2 regions of the Pseudomonas pichavaramensis genome follow, and region 1 is predicted to be linked to the other one. Evidence: predicted binding sites of a transcription regulator. Region 1 holds the regulator's gene; the other holds the start of a gene.
The links. Region 1 encodes FliA, which starts transcription of late flagellar genes. Its sites were predicted from a motif close to CTAAAGTTTNNNNNNNNNNNGCCGNTAA; they were not measured.
Positions count from the first base shown of each region.

Region 2: ACJRW5_RS05470 (methyl-accepting chemotaxis protein) is a predicted target of FliA. The motif match lies at 3,960-3,987, and genes of this name have one in related genera.

Region 1 is NZ_JBJKFJ010000002.1:224,507-233,144, forward strand. Features, by position in the region: gene ACJRW5_RS04590 (chemotaxis protein CheA) at 1-535, opposite strand, end outside; gene ACJRW5_RS04595 (protein phosphatase CheZ) at 549-1,337, opposite strand; gene ACJRW5_RS04600 (chemotaxis response regulator CheY) at 1,357-1,731, opposite strand; gene fliA (RNA polymerase sigma factor FliA) at 1,832-2,578, opposite strand; gene fleN (flagellar synthesis regulator FleN) at 2,575-3,405, opposite strand; gene flhF (flagellar biosynthesis GTPase FlhF) at 3,514-4,824, opposite strand; gene flhA (flagellar biosynthesis protein FlhA) at 4,836-6,965, opposite strand; gene flhB (flagellar biosynthesis protein FlhB) at 7,226-8,362, opposite strand; gene fliR (flagellar biosynthetic protein FliR) at 8,372-8,638, opposite strand, start outside.
Region 2 is NZ_JBJKFJ010000002.1:413,282-421,919, forward strand. Features, by position in the region: gene ACJRW5_RS05450 (TRAP transporter small permease) at 1-37, opposite strand, end outside; gene ACJRW5_RS05455 (TRAP transporter substrate-binding protein) at 107-1,084, opposite strand; gene ACJRW5_RS05460 (LysR family transcriptional regulator) at 1,290-2,234, opposite strand; gene ACJRW5_RS05465 (OprD family porin) at 2,505-3,728, shown strand; gene ACJRW5_RS05470 (methyl-accepting chemotaxis protein) at 4,024-5,907, shown strand; gene ACJRW5_RS05475 (5-oxoprolinase subunit PxpA) at 6,220-6,972, shown strand; gene ACJRW5_RS05480 (5-oxoprolinase subunit B family protein) at 6,969-7,682, shown strand; gene ACJRW5_RS05485 (5-oxoprolinase subunit C family protein) at 7,679-8,608, shown strand.

The DNA.
Region 1 (8,638 bases):
CTGCGGCCGGCGCATCACCCAGTGCGTCGAGCAATTGCTCGAATTCATCATCAGTGATGTCACCCGAGAGCGTTGGCGCGACCACGGGCTCTGGCTCAGGCTCGGCCTGCTGCGCAGGCGCAGCAGCCGGAGCGGCCTCTGCCCCAGCAGGCTCAGCCAGGCGCGCCAGTGCGGCCAGCAACTCAGGGGAAGCAGGCGTAGGTTCGCGGCGCTCACGCACCTCACCGAACATGCCATTGACTGCATCAAGAGCCTCGAGCACCACATCCATCAGTTCCGAGTCGACGCGACGCTCACCCTTGCGCAGGATGTCGAACACGTTTTCGGCGATATGGCAGCACTCCACCAGCTCATTGAGCTGGAGGAAGCCCGCTCCGCCCTTGACGGTATGGAAACCGCGAAAGATGGCGTTGAGCAGGTTCATGTCGTCCGGTCGGCTTTCCAGCTCGACTAATTGTTCGGACAACTGTTCGAGAATCTCGCCGGCCTCTACCAGGAAGTCCTGGAGGATCTCTTCATCGGCGCCGAAGCTCATATGTGTGTGCTCCTTAGAACCCTAGACTGGACAGCAGGTCGTCGACATCGTCCTGACTGGAGGCAACGTCATCACGCTTATCGGCATGAATCTGCGGACCTTCACCCCGCGATGGCTCTTTTGATTTTTCCTGTTCGGCACGCAGCACTTCATGGTCATGCTGAATACCGGCAAAACGATCGACCTGACTGGCCATGAGCATCAGTTTCACCAGATTGCTCTCGACCTCGGTCACCAACTGGGTGACACGCTTGATCACCTGCCCGGTAAGGTCCTGGTAGTCCTGCGCCAGCAGAATATCGTTGAGGTGATTGGACAACTTGGCGCCGTCACGCTCGCTGCGAGCCAGAAACAGCTCGACACGCTTGGCCAGTTCGCGAAACCCGTCAGCCCCAATCTCGCGACGCATGAAGCGACCCCATTCCGCCCCCAGGCTTTGCGCCTCATCGCTCAGGTCATTGACCAACGGAGCGCTCTGCTCCACCAGATCCATGGTGCGGTTGGCAGCCCTTTCGGTCTGGGTAACGACGTAGTTCAAGCGTTCGGTCGCATCGGCAATCTGCGAAAGCTCCTGCGCATGCGGCATGCGCGGATCGATCTGGAAATTGACAATGGCGTTGTGCAGTTCACGGGTCAGCTTGCCAACCTCGTGATAGAGCCCGTGGTCACGGACCTTGTTGAGCTCGTTGATCAGTTGCACCGCGGCGCCGAAATTGCCTTGTTCGAGGCTATCGACCAAATCGCGGGCGTTGTTCTTCAGGGTCGACTCGAGGTCACCCATCGTGGAGTCATCATGTTCCATAGCACCCTCGCGGCCGACATCAGCCGTTGACCCGCTCGAAGATCTTCTCGATCTTTTCCTTCAGCACCTGGGCGGTGAAGGGTTTGACCACGTAGCCATTCACGCCGGCCTGGGCCGCCTCGATGATCTGATCGCGCTTGGCTTCAGCAGTCACCATCAGCACTGGCAGATGCTTGAGGCGCTCGTCAGCGCGCACGGCACGCAGCAGGTCGATGCCGGTCATACCGGGCATGTTCCAGTCGGTCACCAGAAAGTCGAAGCTGCCACTTTGCAACATCGGCAGCGCCGAAGTGCCGTCATCGGCTTCTGCGGTGTTGGTGAAACCCAAATCCCGCAAGAGGTTCTTGATGATCCGTCGCATCGTCGAAAAATCATCAACGATGAGGATTTTCATGTTCTTGTCCAAGTCGACCTCCGTACAGTCCCAAACGTATTGCGCTCGCAACTACGTCCTTTAATCGTGAAACCGCTTGCGCCTGCGAGTAAGCCGCCCTTCAGCCGGCGCGCCATTCGCTCAGTCGTGAGCGCAGGCGTGCCGCGCACTGACTGTGCAATTGACTCACGCGCGACTCGCTAACCCCCAGCACTTCACCGATTTCTTTCAAGTTCAGTTCTTCATCGTAATACAGCGCCAGCACAAGACGTTCACGCTCCGGTAAGCCGGCGATGGCATCGGCCAAAGCCGCCTGGAAGCGTTCGTCTTCGAGGTCCCGCGAAGGTTCGAGATGGGTGTGCCCGGCGTCTTCATGCAACCCTCCGTGCTCGCCGTCCTGCAGAAGGTCGTCGAAGCTGAACAGGCGGCTGCCCAAAGTGTCGCCAAGAATGCCGTAGTAATCCTCCAGACTCAATTGGAGTTCGGCCGCAACCTCGTGATCTTTAGCGTCACGCCCGGTACGGGCCTCCACGACACGAATCGCATCGCTGACCATGCGACTGTTGCGGTGCACCGAACGCGGCGCCCAGTCGCCCTTGCGCACCTCATCGAGCATGGCCCCGCGGATACGAATTCCGGCGAAGGTTTCGAAGCTGGCTCCTTTGCTGGAGTCGTATTTACGTGAAGCTTCGAGCAAACCGATCATGCCCGCCTGGATCAGATCATCGACCTGCACGCTGGCCGGCAAACGTGCCAGCAGGTGGTAGGCGATACGCTTGACCAAGGGGGCATAACGCTCGATCAACTGGTGCTGGGAATCCTGCGCCTGCGCCTTGTTGTACATACGAAGTCCAGAAGCTGCTGTCATACGGCGCTGTCAGCCGTCGGTTGCTGCACCAGACGCTCGACAAAAAACTCCAGATGGCCACGGGGGTTGGCCGGCAGCGGCCAGGTGTCAACCTTCTGGGCAATCGCCTTGAACGCCAGAGCGCACTTGGATCGTGGGAACGCTTCATAAACGGCACGCTGCTTCTGTACGGCCTTGCGCACGCACTCGTCGTAGGGCACGGCACCGACATACTGCAGGGCGACGTCAAGAAAACGATCCGTCACCTTGGTCAGCTTAGCAAAGAGATTGCGACCTTCCTGCGGGCTGTGGGCCATATTGGCCAGCACACGGAAACGGCTGATGCCATGGTCGCGATTGAGCAGTTTGATCAGCGCATAGGCGTCGGTGATGGAGGTCGGTTCATCGCACACCACCACGAGAACTTCCTGCGCAGCACGAACGAAGCTGACCACCGCATCACCGATACCGGCTGCGGTATCGATCACCAGCACGTCAAGATTCTCGCTGATATCGCTGAATGCCTGGATCAGCCCGGCGTGCTGCATCGGCGTGAGGCTGACCATGCTCTGCGTGCCAGACGCTGCCGGCACGATGCGAATACCACCCGGGCCCTGCAGCAATACGTCGCGCAGGTCACATTCGCCAGCAATCACATCGGCCAGCGTACGCTTGGGCGTAAGGCCCAACAGTACATCGACGTTAGCCAGGCCTAGGTCGGCGTCCATCAGCATGACTCGGCGGCCGAGGTCAGCCAGGGCCATGGACAGATTCACCGACACATTGGTCTTGCCGACGCCACCCTTGCCGCCGGTCACCGCGATCACCTGTACGGGATGCATACCCATGTTCTTTCTACACCTTGTCTAACTTCGACTTGGCCATCCCAGATCGATTACCTGTGGAGGCCGTTCACTTCTGCGTCATGACGCGGGAGGGTGCAACAATACCGTCCGTTATCCGGCGCGCTGCGCCGGCTGCTGATAGAGCCCGGCGAACAGCTGCGCCATGGCATCTTCACTCGGCTGCTCCGCAGACTGCAGTCCTACTGCACGACTGACCAGTTGGTGACTACGCGGCACCTGCAGGTCATCCGGAATTCGCGGTCCATCAGTGACATAGGCTACCGGCAGTTGCTGGCCTATAGCCAGACCCAATACCTCACCCAGGCTGGCAGCCTCGTCAAGCTTTGTCAGTATGCAGCCTGCAAGGCCGCAACGCTTGTAACTATGGTAGGCCGCCTTGAGCACTTGGCTCTGACTCGTTGCCGCCAATACCAGATAATTCTTTGCCTTGATCCGCGCCGAAGCCAGACTTTCCAGCTGCAAACGCAAAGCCGGATCGTTGCCCGGCAGGCCGGCGGTGTCGACCAGCACCACGCGCTTCTTGGCCAGGGGGGTCAGAGCCTGTAACAGGGACTGCCCTGGATCGACCTGAGTCACCGATACGCCAAGGATACGCCCAAGCGTCTTGAGTTGCTCTTGCGCGCCAATACGATAGCTATCCATACTGACCAGAGCGACCTGTTGCGCGCCGTACTTAAGTACGTAGCGCGCAGCCAGCTTGGCCAGCGTGGTGGTTTTGCCCATACCGGCGGGGCCGACCAGAGCGATTACCCCGCCCTCTTCCAGCGGCTCTACCTTGGGCGTTCTGATGGCGTGAGCCAGATGCGCCAGGATCATCCGCCAGGCCTGACGCGGCTCGGCGATCCCAGACACCTTGTTCAGCAGCGCTTGCGACAGCTCGGCCGACAGGCCCATGCGCTGCAGGCGACGCCAGAGGTTGGCCTGCTGCGGACGACGATTCTGCATCTGCCCCCAAGCAATCGAGCCCAGCTGAACCTCGATCAGCTCACGCAGGCCGTGCAGTTCGAAGCGCATGGCATCCAGCGCGCGCGGGTCAACCGCTGGCGCCGCAGCCGCGACGGCCTCGACAGGACGCTGAGGTTTGACCGGAGTAGCCGGCAGTTCGGGGGCCAGCAGCGACTCGTTGGCGAACAACTGGCGATCCTTGCCAGCGTCCTGCTCGGCACGGGTGGTCAGCTCGGCCTGGGCACTGGCGATGCGTGCCTGGGTCTTGCGCAGCTCGGCTTCCAGCGCCGGGTTCGGCCGTACCGGTGCCGGCGCCTGGTAATCCAGCGCAGCCGTCAGCTCGACGCCACCAGCGACTCGGCGATTGCCGATGATCGAGGCATCGGCGCCCAATTCGTCACGCACCAGTTTCATGGCGGTCCGCATATCGGCGGCGAAGAAGCGTTTGACCTGCATGACCCTTTACCTCAGTTCTGGCCGACCGTAGCGACTATGGTGACCTGCTTGTTGTCCGGAATTTCCTGGTACGCCAGCACATGCATGCTGGGTACCGCCAGCCGCGCGAAGCGCGACAGCATCGCCCGGATCGGACCGGCTACCAGCAGAATCACCGGTTTGCCGAGCATTTCCTGGCGCTGCGCCGCTTCCACCAGGGAACGCTGCAGCTTTTCAGCCATGCCAGGCTCAAGGAGGATGCCATCCTCACTGCCCTGACCGGCCTTCTGCAGACTGTTGAGCAATATCTGTTCCAACCTTGGCTCCAGAGTGATCACAGGCAGCTCCGGCTCTAGTCCCACAATGCTTTGCACGATTGCACGTGCCAGCGAAACGCGGACAGCGGCAACCATAGCGGCGGGATCTTGACTCTTGGGCGCGACGTTGGCGATCGCCTCGGCGATGGTGCGGATGTCGCGCACCGGTACCTGCTCCTGCAGCAGCGCCTGCAACACCTTGAGCAGGGTCGACAGCGACACCAGCCCCGGCACCAGCTCTTCGGCCAGCTTCGGCGAGCTCTTGGCCAACAGCTGCATCAGTTGCTGCACCTCCTCGTGGCCGAGCAGCTCGTGGGCATGCTTGTGCAGGATCTGATTGAGATGAGTGGCAACCACGGTACTGGCATCGACCACGGTGTAACCCAGCGACTGCGCCTGATCGCGCTGCGTCGGGTCGATCCACACCGCTTCCAGACCAAACGCCGGATCCTTGGCGGCAATGCCGTTGAGCGGGCCGAACACCTGGCCGGGGTTGATCGCCAACTCACGGTCGGGATAGACCTCGGCCTCAGCCACGCTGACGCCCATCAGTGTCAGGCGATAAGCGTTGGGCGCCAGGTCGAGGTTGTCGCGAATATGCACGGAGGGCATGAGAAAGCCCATTTCCTGCGACAGCTTCTTGCGCACGCCCTTGATGCGCGCCAGCAGCTGACCACCCTGGTTGCGGTCGACCAGCGGAATCAGGCGATAGCCCACCTCCAGGCCGACCATGTCCACAGGGGTAACGTCATCCCAGCCCAGCTCCTTGACCTCTTGCGCCTTCTGCGCTGGCAGCAGCTCCTGCTGACGCTGGACCTCCTTGACCTCCTCTTCCTTGATCTTGCGCTGACGGTGGGCGATCCAGTAGGCGCCAGCGGCGGCAATCAGGCCCAGGCCGATGAAGGAAAAGTGCGGCATGCCCGGCACCAGGCCCATGGCGATCATGATCGCCGCGGCCACGGCCAGCGCACGCGGCGAGGCGAACATCTGCCGGTTGACCTGCGCACCCATGTCTTCGGAGGTGGACACGCGGGTCACCATCACCGCCGCCGCCGTGGACAGCAGCAGCGAAGGAATCTGTGCGACGAGGCCGTCACCGATGGTCAGCAGGGTGTAGACCTTGCCGGCATCGGAGAAGGCCAGGCTGTGCTGCAGCACGCCGATAGCGATACCACCGATGAGGTTGATGAACAGAATCAGCAGACCGGCGATGGCATCGCCACGGACGAACTTGCTGGCACCGTCCATGGAGCCGTAGAAGTCGGCCTCCTGGGCCACTTCGCTACGGCGCTTCTTGGCCTCGACCTGGTCGATGAGGCCGGCGTTGAGGTCGGCGTCGATGGCCATCTGCTTGCCGGGCATGGCATCCAGGGTGAAACGTGCGCTCACTTCAGAGATGCGCCCGGCACCCTTGGTGACCACCACGAAGTTGATGATCATGAGGATGGCGAACACCACGATACCGACCACGTAGTTGCCGCCGATCACCACCTCGCCGAAGGCCTGGATCACCTGGCCCGCCGCGCCATGCCCCTCGTGACCGTTGAGCAGCACGACACGCGTAGAGGCGACGTTCAACGCCAGACGCAGCAACGTCGCCGCCAGCAGGATGGTGGGGAACACGGCGAAATCCAGCGGCCGCAGCGCGTAGATGCTGACCAGCAACACGACGATCGACAGCGCGATGCTGAAGGTGAACAGCACGTCGAGCAAAAATGCCGGAATCGGCAACATGACCATGCCAAGCATGACCAGCAGCAGCAGCGGAATGCCCAGGTTGCCATGACGCAAGCCTGCCAGGTTGCTGCGCACCTCACCGATTAACTGTGCTCGATCTACTGCCACGTGCCCTACCCCAACCATTCAATCTTTTGACGCGAGACTGCGTCCTAGAGGGGTAATGGCAAGAAGCGTTCCAGAAAAGCAGCGGCAAGCAAAAGCACGGTCCCAGGGCGAAATTTCTGATGCCGCGCCGAACACACTCGCCGCGGGGCGCGGCTCCTACGCAAGCGTCGCCCCGGCTAAACACACGACGCAGTTACGTAGCCCGGATTGCATCCGGGCTACCCAAGCGCCCTTCTCGTCCAACCTGCAGTGGCTATGCTCTATTCGTCGCGACGAAGATCCGGCGGAATCGGCAGATCCGGCAACGGCCCTGGGCGCTTGCCCTTGCCGGCGCGGTACTGGCGCAGCTGATAGACGTAGGCCAGCACCTGCGCCACCGCCAGGTAAAGCCCGGCTGGAATCTCCTGGTCCAGCTCAGTGGAGTAGTACACCGCCCGTGCCAGTGCGGGAGACTCCAGCACCATCACCTGGTGCTCCTGAGCGATCTCGCGGATCTTCAGCGCCACGAAATCACCACCCTTTGCCAGTAGCATCGGCGCCCCCCCCTTTTCCGGGTCGTACTTGAGCGCCACCGCGAAGTGGGTCGGGTTGGTGATCACCACGTCGGCCTGCGGCACCGACTGCATCATCCGTCGCTCGGCCATTTCCCGCTGCAACTGGCGGATACGACCTTTCACCTCGGGCTTGCCCTCGGTGTCCTTGTATTCGTCGCGCACCTCCTGCTTGGTCATCATCAGCTTCTGCTTGTGACTCCAGAGCTGAAACGGCACATCCACCGCAGCAATCAGGATGAGACCGCAGGACAACCAGAACGCGCTCCAGCCGACCACCTGGAGGCTATGCAGAATGGCCGGCTCGACCGGTTCATTGGCAATGGCCAGCAGGTCGTCCTGATCGATCGACAGAACCACCAACGCCACGGCCAGAATCACCAGAAACTTGGCGAGTGCCTTGACCAGCTCGACCAGGGCCTGAACGGAGAACATGCGTTTGAGGCCTGCCAGCGGATTCATCCGACTGGCCTTGGGCTGTAAAGCCTCTGCAGAGAAAAGCCATCCGCCCAATGCGATCGGCCCCACCACCGAGGCAATCAGCAAGGCAAGCAGAAACGGCTGCACCGCCACCAGAGCCGCCTTGCCGGACGCCAGCAAGTGCAGTGCCATGCTGCGCTCGCTCATCAACACATCACGCGGCAAGCTGAAATTGCCACGCATCACGTCCATCAGCACGTTACCCATGTAGGCGCCAAAGATGATCAATGCCACGGTGCCGGTGAGCGTCACCGCCAGCGTATTGAGTTCCTTCGAGCGAGCGATCTGCCCTTTTTTTCGCGACTCTTCAAGCCGCTTGCCTGTGGGTTCCTCGCTCTTGTCGGCGCCGCTTTCGCTCTCAGCCATGCGTGCTCCTCATCGGGCTTGGGCAAACTCGCCCAGCTGCTGCAGGGCATCACTGGCCAGCGCCTGAAACAGGCTGCCGAAATCCGAGAGACTGACCCAGAAAATCACCAGGCCCATGGCCAGGGTCAGCGGAAAACCAATGGAAAAGATGTTCAGCTGCGGCGCGGCGCGGGTCATCACGCCAAAGGCCAGGTTGATCACCAGCAGCGCCGTGACCGCCGGCAGCGTCAGCAGCAGGCCCGCACCGATCACCCAGCCGAGCTTGCCCGCGAGCGT
Region 2 (8,638 bases), 190 kb from region 1:
ATCCGGACAGGGTGTAGAGCTTGTGCAGTGGGGTCATGAACAGCGGGCTCCCTGAGCAAGCTGAAAAAGGAAACCCGCCGCCATGCAATGGCGACGGGTGACGACATCAGCGCTGGTAGGCGTCGAGGATCGACTGACCATCAGCACCGGAACGCTTGAGCCACTCCTCGGTCATGGTCTGGCCGATCTGCTCGAAGCCCTTTTCGACTGCAGACGGAGCCTGCTCGGATACCTGCATGCCGTTGTCGGCCAGCGTCTTGACCAGCTCGCCGGTCTTCTCCTGGGCAATAGCCCAGCCACGTTCCTCGGCACGCTTGGCGGCGTCCAGCACTGCGCTCTGGGTCGCTTCCGGCAGACGGGCGAAGGCACGCGCGTTGACGATGACGAAGTTCTTCGGAATGAACGCCTTGACGTCATAGTAGTAGGAGGAGAAATCCCAGGCCTGCGAATCCACGCCCGTGGTCGGCGAGGTGAGCATGCCGTTGATCATGCCGGTGCTGAAGGCCTGCGGAATTTCACCGGTCTGAATCACCGTCGGCACCGCGCCCATCAGCTCGGTCATGCGCGAGGTCGCCGGGTTGTAGGCACGGAATTTCATGCCCTTGAAGTCGTCCATGCTGTCGACCGGCGTTTTGGTAAAGATGCTCTGCGGCGACCAGGGCATGGCATACAGCAACTTGATGCCCTGTTTGGCCAGGCGCTCTTCGACTGCCGGACGGCTGGCAGCCCACAGGGCCTGGGCCTGTTCATAGTTGCGTACCAGAAACGGCACGCTGTCGATTTCGAAAATCGGATCTTCGTTGCCCAGCACCGACATCAGCACGTCACCGACCTGCACCTGGCCAGTCTGCACGGCACGTTTGACCTCGGGGCGCTTGAACAGCACCGAGTTGGCATGCACGCGAATCTGCAGCTCGCCGTTACTGGCCTTCTCCACATCCTGGGCGAACTCCTTGGCCACAGTGGTAATGAAGTTGCCATCGGGATTTTCGGCGGTCATGTTCCAGCGTTCGGCGGCCTGAGCGCTGAAGCCCAGCGCGCAAGCCAGAGCGGTAACAGCGAAACGTGATGCAATGCTCTTCATGGTGCTCTCCTGTTAGTTGTTCTTTGTGCGCCGCAACACGCGGCTGGAAGACGATTTCGAGTCTCAGTGCATCGCCCTACCCTGTCCAACTAGAAAAACCGGAGGCGCATGATCGAAATTCGTTATGGGATGAAAAGGGGCATTTCTGTCGCAAACGCACCAGCAGCGGGCAGCCGAGATCGGGCCCGCAGGCGAAGAAAAATATTCAGGCGCTCTGTTGTTCCGCTACAGGTGCGACACGTGCCATGCAGGCCTCGCCCATTTCCTCGGCATAGACGTCCAGCGCTTCACAGGCCAGGGCGATGATGTCCTCACTGAGCTCCAGGCCCACACCTGTGCGCCAGGTAGCAACCACTGGCAGGGCGGGCGGTTCCGGGACATCGTCGAGAATGGTCAGCACGCCTTGCTTGAGTTCGTCATGCACCAGTGCCGGGGGCAATGCGCCAACGCCGAAACCATCGCGAATCAGGCGAGTCATGGCGGCGATGGAATTGACGCAGTTGATACGCGGTGCGCTGACGCTGCCGGCATGCAACAGATTGAGAATGTCCTGATGCGGTCGCGAGTTCTTCGAGAAGGTGATGATGCGCTCGCGCGCCAACTCCTCGACCGAGGCATAGCTGCGGTGGTACAGCGAACCCGTCGGCACGATCCAGCGTACCGGGAATGCGGCCAGTTCCAGGTTACGCACGCTGTCGCCGTTGACCATGTCGGTCTGGAACACGATATCCAGATAGCCCTTGAGCAACTGCTCGTTGAGATTGCGCGCAGTGTCGGCGGTCAGTTCGATCTCCACCGCCGGGTAGCGCTCCATCACCCGTGTTACGAACGGACTCAGCCAGGTGTGAATGACGGTATCCATCGCACCGACACGGATGCGCCCCTGAATGCTGCCGGTGTCACTGATCGACTGCTTCAGCGCCTGCATCGTGTCGATCATGCGCTCGGCATATTCGAGCACCTTCTGCCCCTCGGGCGTCAGTGAAACCCCTTTGGAGTCGCGTAGAAAAAGACGCGTGCCGAGCTCGTCCTCGAGTGCAGCGATACGACTGGAAATGGACGCCTGGGTGCTGAACAGCTTCTCGGCGGTCAGGCGGAAACTCTTCAGTCGCGCCACCCAAACGAAGGTTTCGAGAAATCTCAGGTTCATGCCACAGCGCCTCTTCGCAATAACGTCATCAGGGGCCGATCGTCAGCGCCCATGCCGCCTTGGGCGTAGCAGGTTGTATGCCAGAGGTTTTTCGCCGGGCGGATGAATTTTCCTATCGCCGGCCCCTGTTTTTTCTCGTTGGACGCAGCCGAACAACGCTTTGAAGAATGGCGCCGCGCTCTGCGCAGACCACAACAACATCATTCAAAACGCGCTCTGCCAAGCAGCCGCTCCCGCCGCTGCGCGCTCCCAACAGGAGACACTGCAACCATGAAACCCCATTACCCACTGGCATCCGCCCTGCTGCTCGGCAGCGGCCTGCCAACCCTGGCGCACGCCGACTTCATCGAAGACAGCAAGGCCAGCGTCGAGATGCGCAATTTCTACTTCAACCGTGACTTTCGTCAGAGCGGCGCCCGCGACAAGGCAGAAGAATGGGCGCAGGGTTTTCTGCTGCGCATGGAATCTGGCTATACCGAGGGCACTGTCGGTTTTGGCGTCGACGCATTGGGGATGCTCGGCCTGAAACTCGACTCCGGTGACGGCACCGCCGGTAGTGGTCTGCTGCCGGCCGATGGCTCCGGCGGCTCGCAGGACGAATATTCCAAGCTCGCCCTGACCGCCAAGGTGAAGGTCTCCAACAGCACCCTGAAAGTCGGCGCGCTGCAGTTCCGCAGCCCGATCGTTTCCGCCAACGATTCGCGCCTGCTGCCGCAGACCTTCCAGGGCGCACTGCTGAATGTCCAGGAGATCGACAACCTGACCCTGCAAGGCGGCAAGATCAACCGCATCAAGGCCAACAGCTCCAGCGATTACACCGAGATGACTGGCAACCGCATCGGCGGCAGCAGCGACTCCTTCGTGTTCGGCGGCGGCGAATACAAGATCACCCCGCAGCTCACCGCCGGCCTGCATTACGGCACACTCGAGGATATCTATCAGCAGTACTACGGCACGCTGGTGCATGTGCTGCCGCTGGGTGACGGGCAGTCTTTCAAGACCGACCTGCGTTACTCGCAAAGCCGTGAGGACGGCAACTTCCGCGACCTCGACAACAAGGCTTTCGGCGCCATGTTCACCTACAGCCTGGGCGGGCACGCCTTCGGCGCCGGCTACCAGCGCATGAGCGGTGACGATCCGTTCCCGTACATCGCCAGCAGCGATCCGTTCCTGGTCAACTTCGTACAGATCAACGACTTCGCCAACGTCGAGGAACGTTCCTGGCAGGTGCGCTACGACTACAACTTCGCCAGCATCGGTATTCCCGGCCTGACCTTCATGACCCGCTACATCTCCGGCGACAACGTCGAAGTCGCCGGGCGCAGCGCCGAAGGCAAAGAGTGGGAACGCAACATGGATATCGCCTACGTGGTGCAGAACGGCCCGCTGAAGAACCTTGGCCTGAAATGGCGTAACGCGACCGTGCGCTCCAACTTCGGCAATGATCTCGACGAGAATCGCCTGATTCTCAGCTACACCCTGCCGCTCTGGTAAGTCGCGACCAGATAACGGGGCTCCTGGGCCCAATGCCGGTCAGTTAAGCCTCAATGCAGCGAACCTTGTAGGAGCGGCGCCCCGCCGCGAACCGCGTACGACGCAGACTCGAAGCGCTTCGCCCCGGGGCGGGGCTCCTACGCAAAGCGGTTTGGCGAGCCTTATCTGATCAGCATTACCCCTGGACCCCCGTTTTCGTTTCTCGGACGACAGGAAGGCCATAGACTTTCAATCAAGTTGTATGACAACTTGCCGATTCCTGAGAATCATCCTGAAGAAGATGGCGAGGCGTTACGTGACTTTCAAACTGTCTTGGCAACAAAAATTCCGCGCGCTTATCGCGCTCACCCTGATCAGCCTGAGCCTGATGGCAGCCGCTTCGCTATGGGCCAGCCACCGCCTCAGCGACGCTCTGCAAGCCAGGGAGCAGGCCGCTGCCTACGCAAGCGCCAGCACCGAGCTGATGAACCACTGGTGGCAGCAGAACGCACTGCGCCAGCAACTCACACCCGAGCAGCAGGCGGCGTTCACCGCTGGCCTGGAAGATTTACGAGACCTTGTCAGACAACTGCTGACTCAAGCCCAGTCCCTGGAAGACGCAGCCACGCTGCAAGATGCCCAACAGATCGAAGCCGTGCTACTGGATGAGCTTGCTCAGCAGAGTCAGTGGCTGAACCTCAATCAGGCACTCGGGCTCACGCCGTTCGATGGTCAGCGCAAGGCCCTGAGTGAAAAAGGCAAGGCGCTGGAGGCCATCAGCTTCGATCTGATCAAGCCCTTCATCAGCGGCGCGCTGAGCAGCCAGCGCGATTACCTGTCGACCTTCGACCCGGCCTTTGCCCAGATCGCAATGACCGCGATTGGCAAGCTGCAGGAACAGATCGCCGACCTCGACTGGCAGGACACACCGATTGGCAAGAACGTGCAGGGCTACGCCCAGGCCTTTGCCGATGCGCATGCCAACATCGAACAGATCAATGCAACCAACCAGCGCCTGCGCCAGCTTGGTGAACAGTTGCAGGCGCGCATCGCTGAGCAAGCGCAAGCGCTGCAGGACGGGCTGTTGCTGCGTCGTTCGCAGGAGGCCGAACAGGCGCGTCTGTCGGCATTGTGGATGATGGGGCTGAGCTTTCTCGCTGTCGCCGCCCTGCTCTGCTTCACCCTGCTGCAGGCTTCGCGCACCCTGGTGAGTCGCCTGCGTAACGTCATCCAGTTGCTCAGCCAGGTCGCGTCCGGCGACCTCACCGGCAAGCTCACGGTCGGCAGCAACCCGCACGACGAGTTCAATCAGTTGGCCGACGCCGCCAACCGCATGATTCAGGGCATTGGCGGCATCGTCGCGCAGGTGGTGCGCGCCAATGGCGAGCTGAGTCGTCTGCATCATCACCTGGGCGATGCCATGCGCCAGCTGGGTGACAACAGCAGCCAGGTGGAGATGCAGACCGAGCAGGCCGCCTCGGCCTCGCACCAGATCAGCGCCACCCTCAACGACATGGCGCAGCGCACGGCAGAAGTCGGCAGCGCCACCACCAGCGCCTACGACGCCGCACGCAATGGCGGTGAAGTGATTGCCGCCAGCGTCAACAGCATGAGCCGCCTAGCGCAACTGATTCAGGATACTCACAGCCAGGTCGATGCACTGGGTCAGAGCAGTGCCCGGGTCAACGGCATCGTCGATGTGATCAACAGCCTGGCCGACCAAACCAACCTGCTCGCCCTCAATGCGGCCATCGAGGCGGCGCGGGCTGGGGATGCCGGGCGCGGCTTCTCGGTGGTGGCCGATGAAGTGCGTTCACTGGCACAGAAGACCGTCGCTGCGACCACCGACATCAGCGCCATCGTCGGTGAGTTCCAGCAGCAAACCCGGCACATGCATGAGCTGATGAGCAACGGCCTGTCCCTCGCTGCCGACAGCGAACGGCATGCGGCTCAGGTGGCCGACGCCATCACCTCGATCACCTCGGCGATGGAGCGTCTGACCGGTGAGATGAATCAGGTGGTGGTCGCCATCGAGGAAGTCTCCACCACCACCGAGGACATTGCCGACAAGATGGAAACCATCAATGTGCACACTGGGCAGAGCAAGGACCTGCGCCATACCCTGGGCGGTCACACCGAAGGGTTGTCATCCCAGGTCGATGCGCTGGGTCGCAGTGCCAGCCAGTTCCGCCTGGCGTGACCTGTACAGGCGCCAGCTCGGCATGAGACTGGCGCCTGCCCTGAAGCTACCGCCCTTCGAGGTAGTCGAGAATGATTTGTGCGCAAGGAGCGTTCACCCGACTCACTGTCGAGCCGGGCGAGGCACAATGTCCAACGGGAAAAACCGGCGGCTGGCGATCGAAAAATCCAATCTCTGCCACCATCAGCTTTTCCTATCTCCTGCGGATGTTTTTATTAGTTGGACGCCATCTGACGCCGCCGGAAAAATGAAACCATCTGCCAGAACAGCTCAACGCTGTCGGAACCGACAAGCCACGATTAGGATGCTCCCTTGAACAGCCTGCTTCTGAACTGCGACATCGGCGAAAGCTTCGGCGCCTGGACCATGGGCCTGGACGCCGAGGTCATGCCCTATATCGACTGCGCCAACATCGCCTGCGGCTTCCACGCCTCCGACCCCAGCGTGATGCGCAAGACCGTGGCGCTGGCCGTGGCGCATGACGTGCGCATCGGGGCGCACACCGCCTATCAGGACCTGGTCGGCTTCGGCCGCCGCTCGATGGACTGCACAGCGCAAGAGGTCGAAGACCTGATGCTTTATCAGATCGGTGCGCTGGAGGGCATTTGCCGCAGTCAGGGCAGCCGCGTCAGTTACGTCAAACCGCATGGCGCGCTGTACCAGGACATGATGCGTAAACCCGCGACCCTGCGCGCGGTGATGAGCGCCGTGGCCAAGTACGATCGCCAGTTGCCACTGATGCTGATGTGCACCCGCGACAACAGCCAGGCCCAGGCACTGGGTGACGAGTTCGGCCTGACCCTGTGGTTCGAGGCGTTCGCCGACCGCGCCTATGACGCCGCGGGCTATCTGGTCAGCCGCAGCCAGCCGGGCGCAGTCCACCATGACAGCGAAGTGATCGTCGGCCAGGCAGTCACCCTGGCACGCGGCGAGGCCCTGCAAGCCAGTGATGGCAGCGCGCTGCAGCTGGCAGCGCAGACTCTGTGCGTGCACGGTGACAATGCCGGTTCGGTCGCGGCGGTCAAGCGTATCCGTCAGGCCTTCGACCATCTGGCCCAGGCATGAAAGCGCCTAATCCGCGGCTGGAAGTCGCCGGCATCGACAGCCTGATCCTGCGCCTGTTCGACCATATCGACGAAGGCAACATGCCCTGGATGCTGGCTGCCCGTACGCGCCTGCAGGACGTATTCGGTAGCGCCTTGCTCGACCTGGTGCCCTCCTACACTACGCTGCTGCTGCACTATGACCTGAGCCAGCTCGACAGCGCCCAGGCGCGGGCCAAGGTGGCCCAGGCACTGGAGGGTTTGCAGCCTGCCGACGTGCTAGGTGGCCGCGAGCATCAATTACCCACCTGGTACGACCGCAGCGTCGGCCCGGAACTGCCGCTGCTGGCGCGCCGCAGCGGCCTCAGCGAAGCCGAAGTGATCGCGCGTCACAGCGGCCATGCCTATCAGGTATTCGCCCTGGGTTTCGCGCCAGGTTTCGCCTTCATGGGCCTGGTCGAGGAAATCCTCGCCACGCCGCGCCTGAGCACGCCACGCCAGCGCATCGCCGCCGGCAGCGTCGGCATCGCCGAGCGGCAGACCGCTGCCTACCCGGTAGTCTCACCTGGCGGCTGGAACCTGATTGGGCGTACACCGACCCGCCTGTTCGGCCGCGACATCGATGGCTACAGCTTGCTGCAACCTGGCGACCGGGTACGTTTCGTGGCCATCGATCGCGCCGAGTTCATTCGCCTGGGCGGCGATGACAGCCCCCTGGAGGCCAACTCATGAGTGCTCGCAACGTTGGCCTGCGAGCACTTCGCAGCAGCCCTTTCGTGCAGCTGCAGGATGACGGCCGCTTCGGTGTACGTCACCTTGGCGTGACTCAGAGCGGCGCGCTGGACTGGATCGCCCATCGCTGGGCCAACTGGCTGTTGGGCAACCCACTCAGCGCTGCGGTGCTGGAAATCACCCTGGGCAACGCCGAGTTCGAGTGCATGCGCGACGCCACCCTGGCGCTGGCCGGCGCCGACCTCGGTGCCCGCCTCGATGAGCAGGCTCTGACGCCCTGGCGCAGCTTCACCGTGCGGGCCGGACAACGACTCAGCTTCGCCATGCCCAGACAGGGCGCACGGGCCTACCTAGCCGCCCCTGGCGGATTCAATGCAGCGCAGGTCCTCGGCAGTTGCGCGAGCATGCTGCGCGAAGGTCTCGGCGGCCTGCATGGCGATGGCCGCGCCATCGCCGCAGGGGATGCACTGGCCTGGGACGGAACAGCGGATGCATCGCGGCAGATGCCGGCCGACTGCATTCCCGACTACCAGCAAGCAGCCAGGCTGCAGGTAGTGCTCGGCGCGCAGATTGGAGATTTCCGCGGCCAGAGCCTGTTCGACGCGTTCAACAGCGAGTGGCTGATCGATCAGCGCGCCGACCGCATGGGCATCCGCCTCAACGGTCCGCAGTTGCAGTGCCAGCGTGCTTCGATGATCTCCGAGGGCATTCCGCTGGGCGCCGTACAGGTGCCGCCGGATGGCCAGCCGATCATCCTGCTCAACGATCGCCAGACCATCGGCGGCTATCCGCGCCTGGGCGCGCTGACACCGCAGGCCGTGGCGCGCCTGGCGCAATGCCTGCCCGGCCAGACGGTTCAGCTGACGCCCACCACCCAGGACAGCGCGCAACAGAGGCAGCGTCAGCTGCTGGCGCAGTGGCAGTGACAGCGAACGGCAGGAAAATCCGCCACAACC